2 regions of the Acinetobacter sp. 24-47-67 genome follow, and region 1 is predicted to be linked to the other one. Evidence: predicted binding sites of a transcription regulator. Region 1 holds the regulator's gene; the other holds the start of a gene.
What was found. Region 1 encodes PhoB, which activates phosphate uptake and scavenging genes when phosphate is short. Its sites were predicted from a motif close to TGTCATNAANCTGTCATAA; they were not measured.

Region 1 (6,057 bases):
TTGGGGCTCAAGCGATTGGTGCAGGTAAAGCGGATTCTTTATCACGTGTAACTAAAACAGCACTGGGCATGAATTTTGTCTTTACAGGCGGGCTCGTAATCTTGGCTTATTTGTTCTCAAAATATCTCATGGCATTATTTATTACAGATGATAAAGTTGTGATACTCGGGCAACAATTATTGTTTATTGTGCTGTGGTCAATTTTATTTTTTGGCGCGAGTGCTATTTTCGCCTCAATTATGCGTGCAAGTGGCACTGTCACTATGCCAATGATCATCAATATAGTGGCCATACTCTGTATTGAACTCCCAGCAGCTTATCTATTTAGCGCATGGTGGGGGCTGGCGGGAATCTGGTACGCTTATGCTTTGGCTTTCGTTTGCTTATGTGTGATACAAGGTTTGTATTATCAATTTGTTTGGAAAAAGAAAACTGTTCAAGTACTGATTTAAATTAAAAATCAAGAAAATAAAAAACCCGCATGACGCGGGTTTTTTTAACGATTATTTAGAATCGAAACGTTTACTCATTTTAGTCGCAAATGCAGTCACTTTTTGATAGCCCGTTGGCATAACACGTTGCATTAAATCAATCACTTTCGCATCGTTACCAATCAGTAAACGACGGCGATCTTTTTGCACTGCTTCTAGAATTTGACGCGCTGCTTCTTCAGGTGGACAACGTAATAACTTATCAAATGTCTGTGCAGATTTCTGTGGATTCATGCCCAAAGATTTTAAACTGTCATTCATTTTTGCAGCTTTCGCAATATTGGTACGAATGCCACCTGGATGTACGCAAAGCGCGCTCACACCCACATTTTCAATATCTAGCTCTTGACGAAGAGATTCAGTGAAACCACGTACAGCAAATTTAGTTGCATTATAAGCAGACTGAGTTGGTTGCGCAGTTAAACCGAATAGACTTGAAATGTTGATAATGTGTCCATCACCTGTTTTCTTAATATATGGTAAGAATTCTTTGGTGCCGTACACGACACCCCAGAAGTTAATGTTAACAATCCATTCCAACTCTTCGTATGTTGCGCCTTCAACGGTCGAACCCAATGCCACCCCAGCATTGTTGAAAATCATGTTCACTGAACCATGATTCTGTACAGTTTCAGCCGCCCATGCTTTAACTTCGTCACGATTCGCAACATCTACTTTCTTGGTTGTGACTCGTACATTTGCATTCTTCGTCAGTTCAACTGTTTCTGCTAAGCCCTTTTCATTTACGTCACTTAAAGACAAATGACAACCTTGCTTGGCCAGTAACACCGCAAGTTGTTGACCAATACCAGAACCTGCACCTGTGATTGCAGCCACTTTGTTTTTAAAATTTTTCATTGTGAATCCTTTTTTTGATTTTTATGCACCACAGCATTGATCTGGGTCATTCATGTTCACTATAATTTTGACAATTATTATTGTCAATGTAACTATCGACCATTTTTATTGTTACTATAGACCAATTTAGTATCTTTAACTGATCAGTACTCTATACTGACCGCAGCATAACACTTTTATAAAAAGACTCGAATTGCTATGAACCCAGAGAACCTCACTCCATCAGAACACGAGCAAGCGATTGAAAAGCCTCCCACAAAAGAGCGTCAATTTAAAGGGATGTCCTTAACTGAACGCAAACAAGCGCGTCGTGAGAAACTTATTGAAGCGGGTATTGAAGCATATGGAACTCATGGTTTTTTCTCAGTAACCGTTAAAGATATTTGCACACAAGCGAAATTAACTGAACGTTACTTTTATGAATCTTTTAAGAAAAGTGAAAACTTATTCCAAACGATCTTTTTAGAACTGATTGAGAAGCTTCAACAAACATTAATGCAAGCTATTATGAAAGCCTCTCCTGAGCCTCTCAACATGATTGATGCAGGTCTAAATGCGTTCTTTAGTTTTTTAGAAGATGATCCGCGTACCGCTCGGATTATTTATATTGATGCAATGCTCGTCCAAGAACTTCATAATCATGCAACCATTCAAGAAACAATGGGCCGTTTCGACCGAATGATTCATGCCTTTGTCACATTAATGATGCCACATACCCATCTCACTGAAAAAGAGATCTCCTTGATTGCAACTGGTCTAAATGGCTATGTCACTCAAGTTGCTGTTCGATGGGTAGTAGGTGGTTTTAAACTTCCACGTGCTGAGGTCGTTCAGGCATGTAAAACCGTTTTTCTCGCCCTATTGAATGATCTAATGAAAAAGTAGCATCAAATTAAGATGAAGAAATTGTGACAAATCGTAAGTAAATTTAAGATATTGATTTAATTTAAAATTAATAAATATCAATGAGACAAAATATCAGCCTAATTGTCACAAAACATTGCTATATTTAACTTCGATTTCCATCTTGCAATGATACTGTCATAATTAATCTTTGTAATAAGCCTGTCATAAATATAAAACGGTTCACCGTTCATCATAGGATATTGCGTTGTGAAAGATGACTACATTTTAATTGTCGACGACGAGCTCCCAATTCGGGAAATGATCCATACTTCTTTAGATATGGCAGGCTTTCAATGCTTGGAAGCAGAAGATGCGAAACAAGCACATCAAATGATTGTTGATCAACGTCCAGCGCTTATCCTACTCGACTGGATGTTACCGGGTGGCGTGAGTGGCGTAGATTTGTGTCGTCGCCTTAAGCGTGATGAAACACTTTCAGAAATTCCAGTCATTATGTTGACTGCGCGTGGCGAAGAAGACCATAAAGTTCAAGGTCTTGATGCTGGAGCAGATGACTATATGACGAAACCATTTTCAACACGTGAGTTGGTATCCCGTATTAAAGCGGTGTTAAGACGTGCAAATGCGTTAAATGGCGAAAAAACCATTGATGCAAATGGCTTAATTCTTGACCCAGTAAGCCAACGTGTCAGCTATAATCAAAATATTCTTGATATGGGGCCAACAGAATATCGTCTATTGGCATTCTTTATGACTCATCCAGAACGTGCCTATACCCGTGCTCAATTACTTGATCAGGTATGGGGTGGAAATGTGTATATTGAAGACAGAACCATCGACGTCCATATCCGTCGCTTACGTAAGGTGCTCGAACCTTATGGTGCAGACCGTTATGTTCAAACTGTGCGTGGTACTGGCTATCGTTTTTCAACACGAGCTGATGTTGCTTTAGGTTAATTTAGATTTTATGTACGAACCCTACCCCGTCCCAGAATTGGCACGTGAACATCAAAAGTTTCTATATAGCAGTTTATGGACTTTTGCCAAGCAAGACTTACGTTTACTGGTATTTCTACTGATTATTGCGGGCTGTATCGGGTTAGGGATTGGCTATCTTTGGATATGCTTAGGCATTGCCTGTCTCATATTTTTTGGTATCCAATTACGCTCATTATATTTAGTCAATGATTGGATTTCGAATCGTCCTTACGATGTACCACCAAATTTAAATGGAATCTGGGGGGCATTACTGTTCAATGTATATCGGGCTCAACGCCAAGAACGTATTGTTCAGTCTGAAATGGTTGGACTGATCGATCGAACTCAATCTTCTCTCGTAGCTTTATCAGAAGCGATTATTCTTACGGATGATTCCCATCAAATCGAATGGTGGAATCCTGCTGCGGAAAAACTATTTGGGATTCAAGCTGTTGATCGTGGCCGTAACCTGCTCACGATTATTCGCCAACCTGATTTTATTGAGTATTTTCATAATACCCATCAAGCACCAGATGGTGTAAAAATTAAATTGGTGAACCATGATAATAAGTATGCGCAAATTAAACTGACTCGCTTTGGCAATGAAAGTCGCCTCTTAGTTGCGCACGACATTACCCGTATGAAAAATCTCGAGCAAATGCGTTCAGATTTTGTTGATAATATTTCACATGAATTAAGAACACCACTCACAGTGTTAAGTGGGTATATCGAAACATTCACAGATCAAGAAGATATCAATCCGCGTTGGAAACGTGCCTTTGAACAAATGCAATCGCAAACTAAACGCATGAATGCATTGGTCAATGATCTTTTGCTTTTGTCTCGTTTAGAAAATGAAAAACAAATTGCGAAAAATCAAATTATCGAAATGCCAAGTTTAATGAACCATCTGTTCGATGACGCGCAAGCTTACAATATTGATTATGGTCATACACTTAACCTTGATATAGACAGCCACTGTGACTTAATTGGTTCAGATATGGAATTGGCGAGTGCGTTTAGTAACTTAATTACCAATGCCATAAAGTACACCCCGAAAGGTGGCACCATTACCATCGGCTGGCATGATGATGGGGAACGTGGCTATTTTTCTGTTCAGGATACTGGTATTGGAATTGATCCAAAACACTTACCGCGTTTAACTGAGCGTTTTTATCGTGTGGATAGTGCACGCAGTCGTCAAACAGGTGGTACTGGTTTAGGCCTTGCGATCGTTAAGCACGTACTTATGCAACATGGCGCACATATTGAAATCGAGTCGAAAGAAAACGAAGGCTCTACATTTATTGCCGTGTTTCCCAAAGAACGCTTGTATAAAATACACGAATAAAAAAAAAGCGCCTTAGGCGCTTTTTTTTATTCAGAAGATATACTCAAATAAGATGACCCAACGCTTCACCCATTACTACAGTTGAGTTCGCCTTGAATGCTTGGTCCCATTGCATTTTATCTTTCTCAAACAAAACTACAGCCGTTGAACCCAAATAAAAACGTCCGAGCTCATCACCTTTTTCAAGTTTCATCGCATGATGGTTCAGCTCTAAGCGACCTGTTGGTTTTACTTTACCTGTCGCAACAGTTTCAATTCCAGCAACAATCATTGCACCAACTAAAACAACAGCCATACGACCAACATCAGTATCGAATAAACATACCATTCGTTCATTACGTGCAAACAAACCCGGAATATTTTCAGCTGTAGTTTGGTTGACTGAAAATAATTCACCTGGAATATATAAAGTTTCAGTCAATGTGCCAGAATAAGGCATATGCACACGATGATAATCACGCGGTGATAAGTACACGGTTGCAAATTCACCATTTTTGAATGGTGCTGCCAATTGAGGATCACCAATTAACTTTTCAACTGAAAAGCTTTGACCTTTTGCCTGAAAAATATCGCCCTCATTGATTTTACCTAATTGTGAAATTGCACCGTCTGCAGGTGACACGACACTTTTAGGATTAGGATCAATTGAACGAACGCCTGTTTTCAAAGAGCGAGTGAAAAACTCATTAAAGGATTTAAATTTCAAGGCATTTTGTTGCTCAGCAATTGACATATCAATGCCATATTTTGCTTTAAATGCTTGAATGACAACATTCTTTAATACTGGGTTTTCACTAGCTGCGACTTTACCCACCAAACGGCTGAGTTTTTGTTGCGGGACGATTTGCTGCGCTTGAATAAATAGTTTCTTTTTTAAATTTGTCAGACTCACTCAGGTGACTCTCCAGTAATGATTGGACTGTCGAGGCGGTTGCCCCACTCGCTCCACGCACCATCATAAGCTTGGATATCCCAACCCAGTAATCGACCAATAATGTAAGCTAAACCTGAACGGTGATGAGACTGACAATATACGACGACTGGCTGATCAAATTGAAAGCCCAATTGTTCTAAACGTTGTTGCGTGCGTTCTAAGGGGTGCAATTTTAAATGATTTTGACGATTAAGTGCAGTACTCCACTCAAAATGTCTAGCCGTTGGAATATGTCCACCACGACGTGCCGCGAGACGTTGCCCGGTATACTCCTCAGCCGTTCGGCAGTCCCATACTTGGCAAGTTTTATTTTCAATTTTTTTTATTAAAGTTGAATAATCAATACGGTGTTGATCAACATTGGATGTCTTAACTTGAAAAAGACATGTGACTGGCTGAACCTCTTCAACTTCTGAAGAAGTAGGATAGTTAGCGCCTAACCATGCATGAATACCACCATTTAATAAACTGGTGTTATAAAAACCCATACAGTGTAGATTCCAGATCAGTCGACCAGCCCATGCCCCACCTTCATCATCATAGACCACGACATGATGCTCAGGTGATATGTTTAATAT
Region 2 (6,057 bases), on a different contig from region 1:
CCGCATTATATGGTTTTGCTGAGGAAAAACTCCCCTTGAAAAAACTTTGGTCTAAATTCCAAAAATAAGTGTCATAAACAATTGATCATAAAAAAAGCGCTGATTGTTCAGCGCTTTTTTAGTCTTTAAGTATTGAATTCAATCAGGTGAACTGAAGGAACAACCAGAATAAACCACCTGACAAACAGATTGTTGCTGGCAGTGTGAAAATCCACGCTGATAAGATTGTGCGAACCATTTGGAAGTTTAAGCCCGACTTATTCGCAACCATCGTACCTGCTACAGCAGAGTTTAAAACGTGTGTTGTTGACACTGGCATACCAAAGCCATCAGCAGCAGCAATCGTTGACATTGCAACTAACTCTGCAGACATCCCCTGACCATAAGTCATGTGTTGTTTACCAATACGCTCACCAACGGTAACAACAATACGTTTCCAGCCTACCATCGTCCCTAGACCTAATGCCAATGCAGTCGCAACTTTCACCCATGTTGGAATGTATTGAAGGAATGAATCTAAGTTATCACGGTAGTTGTCCACTGTTTTTTCTTGCGCTTCAGTCATGGCAGGTAAAGCTTCTGCTTTATCTAAACGCTTGAATGCAGTCGTGCTGAGGTACATATCATTACGGAATTCAGCCACTTGATCTTCAGGAACATCTTTAATGGATGTGTAGCTTCCTACTTTTTCACCTAAATGATCGGTTAAACTTGCCAAAGCTGGCACAACTTCAGGCGTGATTTCTTTGGTTTGGATATATGACGTGATAATTTCACGCGCTTTTTCATCTGGAATATCTTGGTGATTTGGATAAATCAAATCAGCAGTTTGAGCAGATAACTGACCAAACGTTTGGATATGTTGTTGATCTAGACTCTTGTTTAAAGAGTATGCCAATGGCACGATCCCGATCAGAATCAACATAATCAGACCCATACCTTTTTGACCATCATTTGAGCCGTGTGCAAAACTTACACCGGTACACGTGAAAATCAAAATGGCACGAATAAGTGGCGGCGGCGGTTTATTCCCTTCTGGTGGTTGGAATAATTCCACTTGTTTCTTAAAGATTTTTTTAACCAATAAGAACAATACAGCCGCAAATGCAAAACCGATTAATGGTGAGAATAAAAGTGCTTTACCCACTTTCATCACCTGTTCCATGTCTACACCTGACGCACCATTACCTGCGTTTAAGATGTAGTTCATGATGCCCACACCTAAAATTGAACCGATCAGTGTATGAGAGCTAGAAGCAGGGATACCGAGGAACCAAGTTCCTAAGTTCCATACGATTGCGGCAATCAACATGGCAAAGACCATGGCAAAACCAGCACCTGAACCGACGTTCATAATCAATTCAACAGGCAATAGCGCGATAATACCGTAGGCAACTGCACCACTTGCGACCATTACGCCAAGGAAGTTACAGAAGCCTGCCCACATTACAGCGACAGGTGCAGATAAAGCGTTGGTATAAATAACTGTTGCCACAGCATTGGCCGTGTCATGGAAACCGTTAACGAACTCGAAACCCAATGCGATAAACAATGCCGTGGCCAACATGATCACAGCATAAAGATTTAAAGCAGGCACATGAGATAAATCAGCAGCCAACTGAAAACCAATGTAAATCAAGGTTGAAACAATCAGTGTAAGGAACACTGGCATAAAGAATTTCGGCGTTGGCACGTGAACATTCGTCGACTGCATAGGCGTTGACGATTGTGCTGAATCTGAAACTGGAGTTTGATTAGAATTCATGCAAGCAGAGAAAGAGGATAAATATCCCCTCTATTGTTCAATTTAATTATTACAATTATATGACAAAGAGCTGTCATATAAGTCATCCAAATGACACTTATTTAAGAAAATTAAACTTTAAAAACAACCAATATTCAAAATTTAACAATAATAATCAGATAGTTAATACAAAACCCTCGTCTTTAATCTTTATTTCAATCGGTAATTAAATAGATGAAATAAAGATGACATCACTGTCACATTTGTTACAACGGCAGTTATTATTACATTAGATTATGACAACATGATGAAATATAGACAGTTTCAGTTTTGATAGATTGATCATCGTAGTTGATGGATGAAATTCATCCTTAATTTTTTGGGAATAGGTTCATAAATTTTTATTTATCAGAAAAGTGGACGTAACTCTGCTAAAATATTGCACCATTATTTGTGCAGATTTTTGTGAGAGTCATTTGATGTCTACCCTCGCCACCTTAAAAGCGCTTCTTGCCAAACGTATCCTGATTATTGATGGTGCAATGGGTACCATGATCCAACGCCACAAATTGGAAGAAGCTGATTACCGTGGTGAACGTTTTGCGGATTGGGCCTACGACCTTAAGGGTAATAACGACTTATTGGTTCTAACTCAACCACAGATTATTCAAGGCATTCATGAAGCTTATCTTGAAGCTGGTGCAGATATTATTGAAACCAACTCGTTCAATGGAACGCGTGTTTCAATGTCTGACTACCATATGGAAGATTTGGTTCCTGAGATTAACCGTGAAGCAGCTCGAATTGCCAAAGAAGCATGTAAAAAATACTCAACACCTGAAAAGCCACGTTTTGTCGCGGGCGTATTAGGACCAACGTCACGTACCACTTCAATTTCACCAAATGTAAATGATCCGGCATTCCGTAACATCACCTTTGATGAATTAAAAGTTAACTACATCGAAGCGACGAAAGCATTGATTGAAGGTGGTGCAGACATCATCTTAATTGAAACGGTCTTCGATACCCTAAATGCCAAAGCTGCGATCTTTGCAGTGAAAGAAGTGTTTAAAGAAATTGGTTACGAACTGCCAATTATGGTTTCGGGCACCATTACCGATGCATCTGGCCGTACACTCACAGGTCAAACCGCAGAAGCATTCTGGAACTCAATGCGCCATGCAGAGCCTTTATCGATTGGCTTTAACTGTGCACTGGGTGCAGATGCGATGCGTCCACACGTCAAAACCGTGTCTGACGTTGCGGATACTTTTGTTTCAGCGCATCCAAACGCTGGCTTACCAAATGCCTTCGGTGGTTATGATGAAACTCCTGAAGAAACTGCAGCATTTATTAAAGAATTTGCTGAAAGTGGCTTAATTAACATTACGGGTGGTTGTTGTGGTACGACGCCGGATCATATTCGTGCGATTGCGCAAGCGGTTGAAGGTATTGCACCGCGTCAAATCCCTGAAATTGAACCTGCATGTCGTTTAAGTGGTTTAGAGCCATTTAACATTACTAAAGATTCATTGTTTGTGAACGTCGGTGAACGTACCAACGTGACAGGTTCTAAAAAATTCTTACGCCTGATTAAAGAAGGTAACTTCACTGAAGCTTTAGATGTTGCTCGCCAACAAGTTGAAGCCGGTGCGCAAATCATCGACATCAACATGGATGAAGGGATGCTGGATTCGCAAGAAGCGATGGTGCATTTCCTGAATCTGATCGCGTCTGAGCCTGATATTTCACGTGTGCCAATCATGCTTGACTCTTCTAAATGGGAGATCATTGAAGCAGGTTTGAAATGCGTCCAAGGTAAAGCGGTTGTAAACTCAATTTCCTTAAAAGAAGGTTATGACGAGTTTGTAGAACGTGCTCGCCTCTGCCGTCAGTACGGTGCGGCAGTCATTGTCATGGCGTTTGATGAAAATGGTCAAGCGGATACAGCTGAACGTAAAAAGGAAATCTGTAAGCGCTCTTACGATGTCTTAGTCAACGAAGTGGGTTTCCCATCTGAAGATATTATTTTTGACCCGAACGTGTTTGCGGTCGCAACAGGTATTGAAGAACACAACAACTACGGTGTGGACTTCATTGAAGCCACCGGTTGGATTAAACAAAACCTTCCAAATGCGATGGTGTCAGGCGGGATCTCAAACGTATCGTTCTCATTCCGTGGGAATGAGCCTGTTCGTGAAGCGATTCATGCGGTGTTCTTATATCACGGCATTCAACAAGGCTTAACCATGGGTATCGTCAACGCAGGTCAGCTTGCGATTTATGATGATATCGATGCTGAGCTGAAAGAAGCTGTTGAAGATGTGGTGCTGAACCGTAACCAAGGCGCAAGCGGTCAAGAAGCGACTGAAAAATTACTCGCTGTTGCGGAAAAATATCGTGGTCAAGCGGGTGCACAAAAGGCTGAAGAAAACCTTGAATGGCGCAATGAACCTGTAGAAAAACGTCTTGAATACGCGTTAGTTAAAGGTATTACGACTTATATCGATGAAGATACTGAAGAAGCACGTTTAAAATCAGCTCGTCCACTTGATGTGATCGAAGGTCCACTCATGGCAGGGATGAACGTAGTGGGTGACCTGTTCGGTGCCGGCAAAATGTTCTTACCACAAGTGGTGAAATCTGCACGTGTGATGAAACAAGCCGTAGCTTGGTTGAACCCATTTATTGAAGCAGAAAAAACCCAAGGCGAAGCCAAAGGTAAAATCTTGCTTGCTACTGTTAAAGGCGACGTACACGACATCGGTAAAAACATCGTGGGTGTAGTACTGGGCTGTAACGGTTATGACATCGTTGACCTTGGCGTGATGGTGCCTTGTGAGAAGATTCTACAAACTGCGATTGATGAGAAAGTTGACATCATCGGTTTATCAGGTTTGATCACACCGTCACTCGATGAAATGGTCTTTGTTGCCAAAGAAATGCAACGTAAAGGCTTTAATATTCCGTTGATGATTGGTGGTGCAACAACATCGAAAGCGCATACTGCCGTGAAAATTGCGCCACAATATCACAATGATGGCGTGTACTACACTGCTGATGCCTCTCGTGCAGTCGGTGTTGCAACGCAACTTTTATCTGCTGATATGAAGCCGCAATTGGCAGCTGATTATGCAGCGGATTATGAAAAAATCCGTACACGTCTAGCGAATAAGCAACCGAAAGCTGCAAAACTGTCTTATGCTGAATCGGTTGAAAATGGTTTCAAAATTGACTTCGAAAAGCATGCGCCAGTAAAACCAAACTTCATTGGTTCTGAAACATTCACCAACTATCCTTTAGAAACTTTGGTGGAATACTTCGACTGGACACCATTCTTTATTTCTTGGAGTTTGGCAGGTAAATACCCGAAAATCCTTGAGGATGAAGTTGTGGGTGAAGCTGCACGTGATTTGTTTGAACAAGCACAAGCGATGCTCAAAGACATCATCGAAAATAAACGTTTCGATGCGCGCGCTACTTTCAGTCTTTACCCTGCCAACCGTGTTGCAGCAGACACTGTTGCGGTAACTGATGAAAATGGCAATGTGACGCATACCTTTGAGCATATTCGTCAGCAGTCTGACAAAGTGACAGGCAAAGCGAATTTCTCACTGGCTGACTTTGTAGCGCCGAAAGACGTGGCGCAAGATTATTTGGGTGGTTTCACTGTATCGATCTTTGGTGCGGAAGAACTTTCGCAAGAATACAAAGCCAAAGGTGATGACTATAACGCGATTATGGTTCAAGCCTTGGGTGACCGTTTTGCAGAAGCATTTGCTGAACACTTGCACCAACGTATTCGTAAAGAGTTCTGGGGCTACCAAACCGATGAACAGCTTTCGAATGAAGAGTTGATCAAAGAGAAGTATGTGGGTATTCGTCCTGCACCGGGCTACCCTGCTTGTCCTGAACATTCTGAAAAAGCGCCATTGTTTGACTGGTTAGGTACGACTGATAAGATCGGAACTTACTTAACCAGTAGCTTTGCAATGTGGCCGCCTTCATCAGTCAGCGGTTTCTACTACGCCAACCCTGAGACTGAATACTTTAACGTGGGTAAAATCTCTGGTGATCAACTTGAAGATTATGCGAAACGTAAAGGGTGGACCTTGGATGAGGCGAAACGTTGGTTAGCGCCGAATTTGGATGATTCGATTGTTTAATTGGTTTTGAATCCTCTTTACGAAGCAATGCTTCTCACCTCCTTTGATAAAGGAGGGAACAAAAATCCCCTCAAGTGAGGGGATTTTTTATTGGATTTTTAGAATCCCCCTCTTGGGAAGCAACGCTTCTCACCTTTTTCAAAGGGG

Region 2: the regulator PhoB is predicted to act here: its motif matches at 2,039-2,057, upstream of AC1M9K_RS06975 (inorganic phosphate transporter).

What each region holds. Positions count from the first base shown of each region.
Region 1 covers NZ_JBWYIK010000003.1:71,429-77,485, reverse strand. Annotated here, with positions in the region: gene AC1M9K_RS05935 (MATE family efflux transporter) at 1-452, shown strand, start outside; gene AC1M9K_RS05930 (SDR family NAD(P)-dependent oxidoreductase) at 504-1,349, opposite strand; gene AC1M9K_RS05925 (TetR/AcrR family transcriptional regulator) at 1,548-2,234, shown strand; gene phoB (phosphate regulon transcriptional regulator PhoB) at 2,463-3,173, shown strand; gene phoR (phosphate regulon sensor histidine kinase PhoR) at 3,184-4,545, shown strand; gene asd (archaetidylserine decarboxylase) at 4,589-5,437, opposite strand; gene AC1M9K_RS05905 (sulfurtransferase) at 5,434-6,057, opposite strand, start outside.
Region 2 covers NZ_JBWYIK010000004.1:32,707-38,763, reverse strand. Annotated here, with positions in the region: gene AC1M9K_RS06980 (hypothetical protein) at 1-68, shown strand, start outside; gene AC1M9K_RS06975 (inorganic phosphate transporter) at 143-1,765, opposite strand; gene metH (methionine synthase) at 2,224-5,910, shown strand.